Regions from separate parts of the Bradyrhizobium ingae genome, predicted to be linked through region 2. Evidence: predicted binding sites of a transcription regulator. Region 2 holds the regulator's gene; each other region holds the start of a gene.
The links. Region 2 encodes LexA, which represses DNA repair genes until DNA is damaged. Its sites were predicted from a motif close to TGTTCNNNNTGTGTTCNG; they were not measured.

Region 1 (4,386 bases), on a different contig from region 2:
CGATGAAGCCGTAGGCGCCGCCGAACGTCGCCGAGAAGATCATGAAGGAGCGGATCGCGAAGGCGATCCTGGGATGGCGGCGCCTGAAGCGGCGCATGCGCACTTTGAACCGGAACGACCGACCCATCGCCAAAGATCCTGACCCTTCCTGAACTTCCTTTGCCCGCCCGCGATGACGATGTGTCGTCCGACCTTGCGAACAGTTTTAGGTTTTGCGGCTGCTCGAAACAGGGTTGACGAAACGTTAACGCCTCAGAGCGAGGCCGCCTGCAGGTGTCGATGTCCTCCGGCGGCGCCGACGATCAGCGCGGCGGCATCGCGGGCCGAGAACGTCTTCGACCGCACATAGATGCGGTAGTCCGCCGGCCCTTCGCTGGAAAGATAGATCACCGGGGCGTCGCTGCTCGGATGCGCGGAGATCGCGACGAGGCGAGTTGCTGCGCCGGATTGGCAAGCGTCCGTCTCGGCGGTCGGCCCGTCATCGACCAGGACGAAATCCGCAGCCTCCGCCGTCTCGGTGATCTCGACGCGGACGGTGGCGCGGGCAGGGTCGTCGGTGAAGGCAACATGCAGGCCGGCAGTCCAGGGAACCGATGCGAGCTCGACCGGTGTCTCGCCGAAGGCGATGCAGGGATGCGATGTCGATCCGGGGCCGCCGCGCACCAGCACTGCCGCCGCCATGAGGGGAACAACCGAAGCCAGGAACTTGAAACGCAACATGACACTCTACTCGCCAAGGCCCGAGATGAACGCGTGGGCCTTATGGTTTGCAGAGCGTAAAGGAAACTCGTTACCGCGGGGTTGATACGAATGCGCGTCACGCCAACTGGCGTACATCCTCCGCGAGTGCGCGGTAGGAGAGGGCTTCGGCGAGATGCAGCCGTCCGATCGTCTCGGTGTTGTCGAGGTCGGCCAGCGTGCGCGCCACCCGCAGCACGCGGTGATAGCCGCGCGCCGACAGCCGCATGGTCTCGGCGGCATCGCGCAAGAGTTTCTGGCCCTGCGCGTCGGGCTTGGCGATCTCCTCGAGCACCGAGGCCGGTGCCTCCGCATTGGTGCGGACGTTCGGCATGCCCGCGGCCTGATAACGCGCGCGCTGAATGTCGCGCGCCGCGGCGACGCGCGCGGCGACTTCCGCCGATCCTTCCGCCGGCGGCGGCAGGATCAGGTCGGCCGCGGTCACCGCAGGCACCTCGATGCGCAGATCGATGCGGTCCATCAGAGGACCCGAGATGCGCGCCTGGTAGTCCGCCGTGCAGCGGTCGATGCGGCCGCGTTTGCAGGCATAGCCGGGTTCGAAGGCGTTGCCGCAGCGGCACGGATTCATCGCAGCGACCAGCATGAAGCGGGCAGGGTAGGTGACGCGGTGATTGGCGCGCGACACCGAAACCTCACCGTTCTCCAGCGGCTGGCGCAGCGAATCCAGCACGCGCGGATCGAACTCCGGAAGTTCGTCGAGAAACAGCACGCCCTGATGCGCGAGCGAGATCTCGCCGGGCTTTGCGCGCACGCCGCCGCCCGTCAGCGCGGCCATGCTGGCGGAATGATGCGGCGAGCGGAACGGACGCCGCGAGGTCAGCGCGCCGCCTTCGATCTCGCCGGCGACGGAGGCGATCATCGAGACTTCCAAAAGTTCGCCCGGCGACAGCGGCGGCAGGATCGAGGGCAGCCGCGCGGCCAGCATCGACTTGCCGGCACCGGGCGCGCCGGTCATCAGCAGATGATGTCCGCCGGCAGCGGCAATCTCCAACGCGCGCTTGGCGCTTTCCTGGCCCTTGATGTCGCGAAGGTCGAGCGGGGAGGCGGCCGCCTCATGCACCTTCGGCGAGGGCCGCGACAGCACCTGCGTGCCCTTGAAGTGGTTGGCGATCTGGATCAGCGAGTGTGCTGCGATGATCTGGATGTCCGGGCTCGCCCAGGCCGCTTCCGAGCCGCAGGCGGCCGGACAGATCAGGCCTTCCTCGCGGGCATTGGCGCCGATCGCGGCCGGCAGCACGCCGGCCACCGGCGCGATCGAGCCGTCGAGACCGAGCTCGCCGAGCACCGTGAAGCCGGTGAGGGCATCGGGCGGAATGGCGCCGATCGCCGCCATCAGCCCGAGCGCGATCGGCAGGTCGTAATGGCTGCCCTCCTTGGGCAGATCGGCGGGCGCCAGATTGACGATGATCCGCCGTGCCGGCAGCGCCAGCCCCGAGGCGATCAGCGCCGAGCGCACCCGCTCGCGCGCCTCCGACACCGCCTTGTCCGGAAGACCGACGATCGCAAAGGCCGGCAGGCCAGGGGCGACCTGCACCTGCACGTCGACGGCGCGCGCCTCGATTCCCTCAAAGGCGACGGTAGAAACCCGTTGAACCATGCTCGAACCAGCCTGCCCTCATGCACAATCGAGGGTAGCAGGCGGCCGTTCGGCTGGCAAGAACAATACGGGAACGTTTATCCACCCCTCCAGGCACTTCCTAACGAGGCGTAAACGGGACGGGGACAGTAAGCCTCGAATGCGAGCCGATCCGCTCAGCACATCCCAACGAATGTCGGGTACCTGTAAGAGCGCGGGATGGGCCGTGATCTAACAAGTGAACAAATCGAGATGCTTGCAAATCGCCGGAGAAGCGAACGTCGGGTGTGCAGTCGGCTTGCCAAGATTCATCTTGGCGCGGGCTCGCTGCCGAGGGATTGCACGATCACGGATATTTCCGATGGCGGCGTGAAAGTGGTGGCGGAGTTTCTCGAAGTGCCGCCGCAGTTCACCATCATCTTCGCGCCGGACTATTCCCGCCAGTGCCAGCTCCGCTGGCGCATCGGCTGCGAATTCGGCGCCGAATTCATCGATTGAAATCGATTGGGGCGGCCGGACGGCCGTCCTTAACGGGAAATTAGCGTTAATCGGGAAAGCATCTCTGATCAGTCGCCGACGGTAGATCAGAGTATGTCCCAGCGTTCGTCCCAGTATTCGTGCCTTGTCTCTTCCCCGGCGCGATTGCTGCTGTCCGCGCTTCTCGCGTTAGGACTTTGCGGCTGCCAGACCACCGGGCTCGAGGACATCACGGGCGCGCTCGGCACCAGGTCGGAAAAGACCCGCGAGGCCAAGCCCGGTATCGACGCCTTGCGCGAGCGCTACCGGGCAACCCCAAGCGATCCCGAGGTCGCGCTGCAATACGGCAAGGCGCTGCGTGAAAACGGCCAGCGCTCGCAGGCCGTCGCCGTGCTCGAGCAGGCCGTGCTCACCCATTCCAGCAACAAGCCGCTGCTTGCGGCTTATGGCCGCGCGCTCGCCGACAACGGCGATTTCCAGCAGGCCTTCGATGTGCTGAGCCGCGCGCATACGCCGGAGGATCCCGACTGGCACATCCTGTCGGCGCAAGGCACGGTGCTCGATCAGCTCGGCCGCAACGAGGAGGCGCAGCAATATTACGGCAGCGCCTTGAAGATCGTGCCGGACGAGCCGTCGGTGCTGTCCAATCTCGGACTGTCCTACGTGCTGCAGAACAATCTGCCCAAGGCGGAGGCGACGCTGCGCCGCGCCTATGAGCGCGCGCCGCAGGACGCGCGCGTGCGGGCCAATCTCGCATTCGTGGTCGGACTACAGGGACGCCAGGCCGAGGCCGAAGGCATCGTCAAGGCCGATCTGCCGCCGGACGAAGCCCAGGCCAAGGTCGCGGCGCTGCGGCAGCTCCTCATCAAGAAGCAGCAGCGCGCGGAGAAGTAGCTCCGCTCGCCGCTAGAGCGTGATGGGATTGCCTCGAGGAAGGTGCGCTTCCTCCTCCGCGGGGGGAGGGCTGGGGAGAGGGTGTCTTCACAATCGAGAACCCCCAAGAGGAAAAAGCCCTCACCCGCCGCTTCGCGGCGACCTCTCCCGCAAGCGGGAGAGGTTGAACGAGCTGGTGGCCCAATCGTTTCAACCAAAAGCCATCATGCCCTACGACGCCTTGCGATGCGGCGCGGATTCGCGCTTCGGCTTGCCCTTCAGTTTCTTCAGCAGCGGCGCCAGCAGCGATTGCCTCGGCTTCTTGACCTCGCCGCGGCCGGCAAGCCGGTTGGCGAGGTTCTGGAACGTCTCGGCGGTGCGGTGGCTCCTGGAGACTTCGGCGATCATCTGGCCGTTATTGGCCGCGGTCGAGAACAATTTCGAATCGAAGGGAATCACCGCGACCGGCTGACTTTCCATGGTCTTGGCGAAGGCCTTGACCTCGATCTCCGCGCGCTTGTGCATGCCGACCTGGTTCAGACAGTAGAGCGGCGGCCGATCGTTCGGCCGCGCCGCCTTGAGCACGCTGAGCATGTTCTTGGTGTTGCGTAAGTTGGCGAGATCGGGCTCGGCCACGATCACGATGTCGTCGGCGTTGATCAGCGCGCGACGCGTCCAGCCCGACCATTGATGAGGCACGT
Region 2 (4,386 bases):
CGACAGCTTTGAAGTCTCTGCCATCAGGGTTCTCCCGGACGTCTCCTGACGCGCCTTCATGCAGTGGCGCTCAACAAGTCTGAGCCCGAAGCGGGACGGCACGATATTGTCCCAAAGGGCACCTCGGCCTCTGCTGCCGGAGGGATAATTCGTCTCCGCCTCCGGATCCCCCTCCTTTTGCCTCGATGCGCGCACTCGGCTAGAACGCAACGCGACCTGTCATTATTATTCTCCCAGCAGGAGTTTTGCCCGTGGCCCTGATGCCGGTGTCCGACGCGCTTGCCGCGGTGCTTGCGGGCGTCGCGCCCGTGGCGGAGGAGATGGTCGCGCTGGATGCGGCCTACCATCGCGTGCTGGCGCACGACGTCGCGGCGCGGCGTACGCAGCCGCCGCAGGCGATGTCGGCGATGGACGGCTATGCGGTGCGCGCGGCCGATGCGGCAGCGGCAGGCGCAGAGCTCACCGTGATCGGCGAGGTCGCGGCCGGGCGGCCGTTCGCGGGATCGGTTGGCCCTGGAGAGGCGGTGCGGATATTCACCGGCGGCGTGGTGCCCGACGGCGCGGATGCGGTGGTGATTCAGGAGGACACGGTCGCTGACGGCAAGCGCGTCACGATCAAGGAGGCAGCGATCGCCGGACGGCACATCCGTCCCGCCGGCGTCGACTTCCGCGAGGGCGACGTGCTCCTGCGACAGGGAGCCAGGCTGACCGAACGCGACCTCTCACTGGCCGCCGGCATGAACCATCCGGAGCTTGCCGTCCGCCGCCGGCCAAGGGTCGCGCTTCTCGCGACCGGCGACGAGCTGGTGATGCCGGGCTCGACGCCGGCCGCGGGCCAGATCGTTTTTTCCAACGGCTACGCCCTGCACGCGCTGGCGCGGGCCGAGGGCGCAGAAACGATCGATCTCGGCATTGCCGCCGATACCGTTGCGGCGACCACCGCCGGCATCCGCCGGGCCCGCGAGAGCGGCGCCGACATCCTGATCACGACCGGCGGGGCTTCTGTCGGTGACCACGATCTGGTCAGGCCGGCGCTTCAAGCCGAAGGCTTCGAGATGGCGTTCTGGAAAATCGCGATGCGGCCAGGCAAGCCGATGATGCACGGCCATCTCGGCGCGATGCGGGTGATCGGCCTGCCCGGCAATCCGGTCTCGTCCTATGTCTGCGGCTTCCTGTTCATGGTGCCCTTGATTCGCGCTCTTGCTGGCCGCTCTCGCGTTCATCACCGCCGCGAGCGCGCCGTGCTCGGGCGCGACGTCGGGCCTAACGACGTCCGCGAGGATTACTTGCGCGCCCGGCTCGAGGAGCGCGAGGACGGCACGCTCGTGGCCGTTCCCGTCAACCACCAGGACTCCTCGCTGCTTGCGAATCTCGCTATGGCACAGGGACTTCTCGTGCGGGCGCCGTTCGCACCGAAAGCCGAAGCAGGCACGCCTTGCGAGGTGTTGCGGCTTCCCGTGTGAACGCAATCTGATTCGTCCGTGGCGCGAACCTTGGCGGCGTTCACACAAAATTAAGTGGTTGCGGAACACATATCGAACATATAGTGTCCGTTCATGATTTGTTTCGAGCATCTAGCGGGTTCTGCTGAATCTTGCGTCTCGGAATCGAACGACGTCAACCGGGGGACTTGGTCAAGATGTTAACGCGCAAACAATACGAGCTTCTGCGGTTCATCAGTGAGCGCCTCAAGGAAAGCGGCGTGCCGCCCTCCTTCGACGAAATGAAGGACGCGCTCGATCTGCGCTCGAAGTCGGGCATCCACCGCCTGATCACCGCGCTGGAAGAGCGCGGCTTCATCCGCCGCCTACCCAACCGCGCGCGCGCCATCGAGGTCATCAAGCTGCCCGAACTTCAGGCCGCAGGTGCCGGCCGCCGCGGCTTCACGCCGAGCGTCATCGAAGGCAATCTCGGCAAGGTACGAAGCACAAGCGCTCCGGTTGACGACGGCGAGCGTCCGGTCGCCGTGCCCGTGATGGGACGGATCGCGGCCGGCACGCCGATCGAGGCCTTACAGACCCGCAGCCACACCATCAGCGTCCCTCCGGACATGCTCGGCTCGGGCGAGCACTACGCGCTCGAAGTACGCGGCGACTCGATGGTCGACGCCGGGATCCTGGATGGCGACATGGCGCTGATCCAGCGTAACGAGACTGCCGATACCGGCGACATCGTCGTGGCACTGATCGACGACGAGGAAGCGACGCTGAAGCGCTTCCGCCGCCGCGGCGCGTCGATCGCGCTGGAGCCCGCCAACACCGCCTATGAGGTGCGCATCCTGCCGCCGAACCGGGTGAAGATTCAGGGCAAGCTGATCGGCCTGTACCGGAAGTACTGACTGCCCTCTCCGGCGGCCGGCCGGTGATCGATCGACAAGACGGCGCGGATGGATTGTCCGCTCCGCGACGACGGCGTTTTCGTTTCTCCACGCGATTGTCACGCGCCTGCGCAGAGCTAGATCCTCGAGCACCGCAGGCGCGAAGGCGCTGTTTATGATGCAGGGAAACAGCCCGGCGATAGAGATTTTGAGCGTGATCTCGGCGGCCTTGATCGCTCGACATCCACGAGCGACGCAGCGCAACACCACCATTCCGTCCGCAAGACGGAGCACGCGGCGACCAGTGCGCCATGCCGCAACGCCAACAATGCGATCGCACCTGCGCCGCAGGGCGAGCTGTCCTTCTTCGGGGTACTCCGCTCCTGCCGGCCGCTGATGAAAACTCGTGCGAGTGAATGGTGTGAACCAAGATAGACTAGTAGCGAGAGGCTTTGTTCCTGGTTTGCCGGGAAAGATAAAGTGATCGGGCGGCGCGCAGTCGGGCCGCAGATTTGCCCACAAACGCGATACACTCGAAGGCTTCCACTCTGATAGAGGCCTGCGCCTCCGGGGGGCGCGGACCGGCTATCTCGCATGAGGAGCACTTCGATGTGTGACTACAGCCTGCATGCCGTTGCGACCCGCCCCGCTCAAGTCGGCGAGACGATCGTCACGACAACCTTCCGCGGCACCTCGACGCGTGGATTTGCGTCGGAGCGCGATCTCTCGGTTGCCGTCTGCCTCCTGCCCGGCACCGAGCTCGCCTTCGCCGACAACGTCCGCTACGACAATCGCTGGATCTGGACGCGCACCGTCAATTCGCGCGTCGGCAAATTCGGCAAGGTTGATCCGCACATTCCCGATCGTCATCATGATGCGATCGAATTCCCAGACGGCAACTACGTGCTGGTGACGCAGCTCGTCGAAGGACAGCGTGCCACGGTTCTGCAGTTGCCGGTGACGCAGCCGCTCGGCGAGAAGACAGAGCAGCCCGCCGTCGAACAGCACACGACCCCGACGCCCACGACGCGCCTGCCGATCGGCTGACGCGTCTTCATTCCTCGGCCTGCAGGTCGGCCTCCGACGGCGTAGCATCTTTGCTGCGCGGAGTGGCCGGCCGCGGTGCGAGGTTGAGCTCGAAATCGCTATCGCCGGCCCCAGCCGGCGACCAAGGGCGGTTTGCGCCCCTTGCTTTCACCGTTTGCAACGTGAAACCGTCGCCCTCGCGCGAGAGCGCAAGGGCACCTTGTGTCTTCAGGCGGTCGCGATCCACGACCATCGCCGCGCAATCGATTGCTGCAGGCTTTGCAGTCACGACCAGCGCGGCGCGGCTGCAATCATCCGCCAGCGCATCGACACGCAGCGGGAGCGCAACCAGACGACCATCGGCGAGTGACGCCACGCAGCCGGCCTCGTCGCATGAGACACCGTCGGTGAGCGACGCATCAGTCACACTGCGCGGATCGGCATCGGCCGCAAGCCATTCCTTGAGAAGAAAATTGTCCTTGCCGGTTCGGATCAGGTGCAGCTGGCCGTCCCTGCCGCGCACCGCGACGCTGTGGCCGTCGCCTGCAATCAGAACGTCGGGCTGGCGCACGTGCAGCGCCCAGCCAATTGCAAGCGCCAGCACGATGGCGCCCGTCCAGCGCAGTGGCGTGCGCAACAGGCCCACCACGATAAGGCCGAAGCTGGCGGCAATCAGCGGACCGGTCCCGAACGCGGTGACGCGGCCAACCGCGCCCGGCAATGCCGCGACCCAGCGCGTCACAACGACCATCCAGTCGATGCCGATCCCCATCAGCCACCAGAACACGCCATCCAGCCCGAACGGCGCTGCCATCAAGCCGAGCAGGCCGGCGGGCATCACCAACGCGGAAACCACCGGCATCGCCGCGAGATTGGCGAGCACGCCGTAGGGCGTGACGCGGTGGAAATGAAAGGCTGCATAGGGCGTGGTCGCAAGCCCTGCGATCAGCGAGGCCATCAGCAGCATGACGAGCTCGCGGCCACCCCAGAGCGCGATACGCGCAGTCGTGGAATGATCCGGCGAGGCCAACAGGTTCGGCATG
Region 3 (4,386 bases), on a different contig from region 2:
GTACTCCGCAGCATCTTCGTTCAACCGAGAAGCCTCGGCGTACTGGATACCCCGCCTTCGCGGAGTATGACAGTGTTACGTAAATCGAGCGCCAGCCTTCAACGGCACGCCGTGCAAGAAGTCCGCCGCCTGCATCCGCGCCTTGCCCTCGCGCTGCAGCTCGATGATGCGGATCGCGCCCTCGCCGCAAGCGATGGTGAGCTGGTCGTCGAGCACGTCACCCGGCGAGCCCGAGCCCTTTGCGAGCTCACAGCGCAGGATTTTCACGCGCGCGTTTTCGCTGGCTCCCGCAAGCTCGGTCCAGGCGCCGGGAAACGGCGACAGGCCGTGGATGTGGCGCAGCACGTCGCGCGCGGGCTTGGTCCAGTCGATCCGCGCCTCAGCCTTGTCGATCTTGGCGGCGTAGGTAACGCCGTCCTCGCTCTGCTTCTTGAGCTGGAGCCCGCCGCGTTCGAGCGCGGCCGTCGCACGCACCATCAGGTCCGCCCCCAGCCGGGACAGGCGATCGTGCAGATCGGCTGCGGTCATGGTGTCCGAGATCGCAAGACGCTCGGCCATGGCGACGTCGCCGGTGTCCAGCCCCACGTCCATTTTCATGACCATCACGCCGCTCTCGGCATCGCCGGCCATGATCGCGCGGTTGATCGGCGCGGCACCGCGCCAGCGCGGCAGCAGCGAGGCATGCAGATTGTAGCAGCCGAGCTTCGGCGCATCGAGGATCGCCTGCGGCAGGATCATGCCGTAGGCGACGACGACAGCCGCATCCGCGTCGAATGCGCGAAATTCGTCGAGCGCTTCCGGCGTCTTCAGCGTCTTTGGCGTCAGTACGGGAATGCCGAGCTTTCGCGCGGCGTCTTCGACCGGCGTCGGTTGCAACTGCAGCCCGCGCCGCCCGCCCGGCTTCGGCGCGCGGGTGTAGACCGCCACGATCTCGTGGCCATGCGCGACGAGCTCGAGGAGCGTCGGCACGGAGAAGTCGGGCGTACCCATGAAGATGAGACGGAGAGGCATGACAACAACTCGGTACGTTCCCTCCCCCCTTGCGGGGGAGGGCTAGGGAGGGGGGTGCCACACGGCACACACTCGCAGCTTGAGCGCAGACTAGTTCTTCGCCCCAGATAGACTATTTCCTGGGCTACCCCCCTCCCCTGCCCTCCCCCGCAAGGGGGGAGGGAGTACAGGGGAGCACGGGCAACACCGAAATCACTCCACCGCGCGCTTGGCGGCTTTCTCGAACTTCTTGAACACGCGGTCGCGCTTGAGCTTCGACAAATAGTCGACGAACAGCACGCCGTTGAGATGGTCGATCTCGTGCTGGATGCAGGTGGCGTAGAGGCCTTCGGCATCCTCCTCGTGCAGCTTGCCGTCGAGATCGGTGAAGCGCACGCGTACCTTCGCAGGCCGCTCGACCTCCTCGTAATATTCGGGGATCGAGAGACAACCCTCCTCGTAGACCGACAGCTCCTCGGACGAGGCGACGATTTCCGGATTGATGAAGACGCGCGGCTCACGCGCGGTCTCGCCGTTCTCGTCGCGCTTGGCGAGGTCCATGGTGATCAGGCGCAGGGGTTGCGCGATCTGGATCGCCGCCAAGCCAATGCCGGGCGCGTCGTACATGGTCTCGAACATGTCGTCGGCAAGCTTGCGGATCTCCGCCGTGACCTTCTCGATCGGCTTGGAGACCAGACGCAGCTGCTTGTCGGGCAGGATGATGATTTCTCTTAAGGCCATGGCGGCGATTTAAGCCGCGCGCCGGATGCGGTCAATGCGGCCGGGAACGCCGTTAAGGATTCGCTAACCATAAAAATTAGGACTTCGTTAACCATAAAAATTCACTGCTGGTTAACCATAAACGTTCCCTCTTCGTTCGTGCCCGGCCGCGAATCGGCTAGAAGGGCTGGCATGAACGAGATCATTTTTACCGCTGGCGACTGGCCGGTGCGCACCGGCGACGCCTTGATCGGTTTCGGTATACTGGCCCTCATCCTGCTCCTGGTGATCGCCATCGTGATCGCGCGCGGCTCGCGGCGTGGCGCGGAACTCGCCATGGCCCAGACCATCCGGGCCGACGAGCTGGAGGAGCGGCTGAGCCAGATGCTGCGCGTCCAGAGCGAGGCGTCGGGCCGCGTCGACGCCATGGCGCAGACGCTCGCCGGCCGCCAGGCCGAGATGGCGCGCGCGGTCAACGAGCGGCTGGACTCGGTCACGCATCGAGTCGGTCAGTCCATGGAGCACTCGACCCGCAACACCATGGAAAGCCTGCGCGCGCTGCACGAGCGGCTCGGGATCATCGACAGTGCGCATAAGAACCTCACCGACCTCACCACGCAGGTGACGACCTTGCGCGACGTGCTCGCCAACAAGCAGTCGCGCGGCGCCTTCGGCCAGGCGCGGATGGAAGCGATCGTCCAGGACGGACTGCCGAAGGGTTCCTACGAGTTCCAGTTCACGCTCTCGACCGGCAAGCGGCCCGACTGCGTGGTGTTCCTGCCCGACCAGCGGCCGCTCTGCATCGACGCGAAATTTCCGCTGGAGGCGATGACCGCGCTGCACGATGCCCGCACCGACGAGGAGCGGCGTATCGCCACCCAGCGGCTGCGCGGCGACGTGATGAAGCATGTCACCGATATCGCCGAAAAATATCTCGTCACCGGCGAGACCCAGGAGATGGCGCTGATGTTCGTGCCATCGGAATCGGTCTATGCCGAGATCCATGACGGCTTCGATGACGTGATTCAGAAAGCCTATCGCGCCCGCGTCGTGCTGGTGTCGCCCTCGCTGCTGATGCTCGCGATCCAGGTGATGCAGCAGATCATGAAGGACGCGCGCATGCGCGATGCCGCCGACCAGATCCGCACCGAGGTGATCAAGCTCGGCGACGATCTCGGCCGCCTGCGCGACCGCGTGCTGAAACTGCAGAAGCATTTTGCCGACGTGAACGAGGACGTGCGCCAGGTCCTGATCTCCGCCGACAAGATCGAAAAGCGCGCCGGCCGCATCGAGGAGCTCGATTTCAGCAAGACGGATGCACCGGAGGGGCCGCGGCTCGTCGCGACCACGCCCGAGCTATTCCCGCGCAAGCTGCAAGCGGGGGAGTGATTGTCTTAGATGAAGTAACCAGCCACCCGCTGTCGTCGCCCGGCTTGACCGGGCGACGACACCTCACTTCTGGCAGCCAGAATCTGCTAACACCCCTCCATGACCGCACCCGACGCGACTTCCGGAACTGCCCCTGCAACCACCGACGCTCCCGCCAGTTCCTGGCGCGAGAGCCTGGCCGTGTATCTGCAGCCGCGGGTGCTGATCGTGCTGTTTCTCGGCTTCTCTTCCGGCCTGCCGCTGGCGCTGTCGGGCTCGACGCTGCTGGTATGGATGCGCGAATCCGGCGTCGATCTCGGGACCATCGGGCTGTTTGCGCTGGTCGGAACGCCCTACACGCTGAAATTCCTGTGGGCGCCGCTGGTCGATGCGCTGCACGTGCCGCTCTTCACCCGCGCCTTCGGGCGCCGTCGCGGCTGGCTGTTGTTCTCGCAGCTCCTCCTGATCGTCTCGATCCTGCTGCTGGCGCTGACCGATCCCGCGCGTTCGCCGTTCTATGTGGCGCTTGGCGCTCTGCTGGTGGCGACGACGTCCTCGACGCAGGACATCGTGGTCGACGCCTTCCGTGTCGAGAGCCTGCCCGAGAGCGAGCAGGCCGCCGGCATGGCGTCCTATGTCGCGGCCTATCGCATCGGCATGCTGGTCTCGACCGCGGGCGCGCTGTTCATCGTATCCGGCTTCGAAAGCGCCGGCCTTCCGAAGCCCTCCGCCTGGATGTGGGGCTATGTGGTGATGGCGGCGATGGTGCTGATCGGCACGATCACCGCGCTCCTTGCAACCGAGCCCGCACAATCGGCAAAGGCGGAAGCCGCAACGCAGACCGAGACCGCTTTCGCGCGCGTCCTGCACGCCGCAATCGGCGCCTTCTCGGAATTTCTGTCGCGCAAGGATGCGCTCGCCGCGCTCGCTTTCGTCGTGCTGTTCAAGTTCACCGACGCGTTCTCCGGCACGATGACGGCGCCCTTCGTGATCGACCTCGGCTTCTCCCGCAACGACTACGCGGCGATCGTGAAGGGCGTGGGGCTTGCCGCAACCCTGATCGGCGGATTTGCCGGCGGCTTCGTCGCGCGGCGCTATTCGTTGGCGACGAGCCTGTGGATCGGCGGCCTGGTGCAGGCGATCGCGAACCTGTCCTTCTCATGGCTCGCGCTGGTCGGCACCAATCAATGGGCGCTCGCCTTTGCCATCACCTGCGAGAACTTCACCAGCGCCATCGGCACCGTGATCTTCGTCGCCTATCTCTCCGCGCTGTGCCAGAACCCGCTGCACACGGCGACGCAATACGCG

Region 1: the regulator LexA is predicted to act here: its motif matches at 2,415-2,432, upstream of ACV1FX_RS31520 (YifB family Mg chelatase-like AAA ATPase).
Region 3: the regulator LexA is predicted to act here: its motif matches at 1,854-1,871, upstream of ACV1FX_RS35880 (DNA recombination protein RmuC).

Annotation. Positions count from the first base shown of each region.
Region 1 is NZ_JBVUBB010000031.1:21,772-26,157, reverse strand. Features, by position in the region: gene ACV1FX_RS31530 (PAS domain-containing hybrid sensor histidine kinase/response regulator) at 1-127, opposite strand, end outside; gene ACV1FX_RS31525 (hypothetical protein) at 253-720, opposite strand; gene ACV1FX_RS31520 (YifB family Mg chelatase-like AAA ATPase) at 818-2,356, opposite strand; gene ACV1FX_RS31515 (PilZ domain-containing protein) at 2,588-2,833, shown strand; gene ACV1FX_RS31510 (tetratricopeptide repeat protein) at 2,927-3,706, shown strand; gene ACV1FX_RS31505 (CpaE/TadZ family protein) at 3,917-4,386, opposite strand, start outside.
Region 2 is NZ_JBVUBB010000004.1:392,020-396,405, forward strand. Features, by position in the region: gene ACV1FX_RS09050 (hypothetical protein) at 1-24, opposite strand, end outside; gene ACV1FX_RS09055 (molybdopterin molybdotransferase MoeA) at 252-1,463, shown strand; gene lexA (transcriptional repressor LexA) at 1,640-2,338, shown strand; gene ACV1FX_RS09065 (hypothetical protein) at 2,927-3,364, shown strand; gene ACV1FX_RS09070 (ComEC/Rec2 family competence protein) at 3,372-4,386, opposite strand, start outside.
Region 3 is NZ_JBVUBB010000042.1:8,577-12,962, reverse strand. Features, by position in the region: gene fmt (methionyl-tRNA formyltransferase) at 76-1,011, opposite strand; gene def (peptide deformylase) at 1,204-1,731, opposite strand; gene ACV1FX_RS35880 (DNA recombination protein RmuC) at 1,903-3,099, shown strand; gene ACV1FX_RS35875 (AmpG family muropeptide MFS transporter) at 3,199-4,386, shown strand, end outside.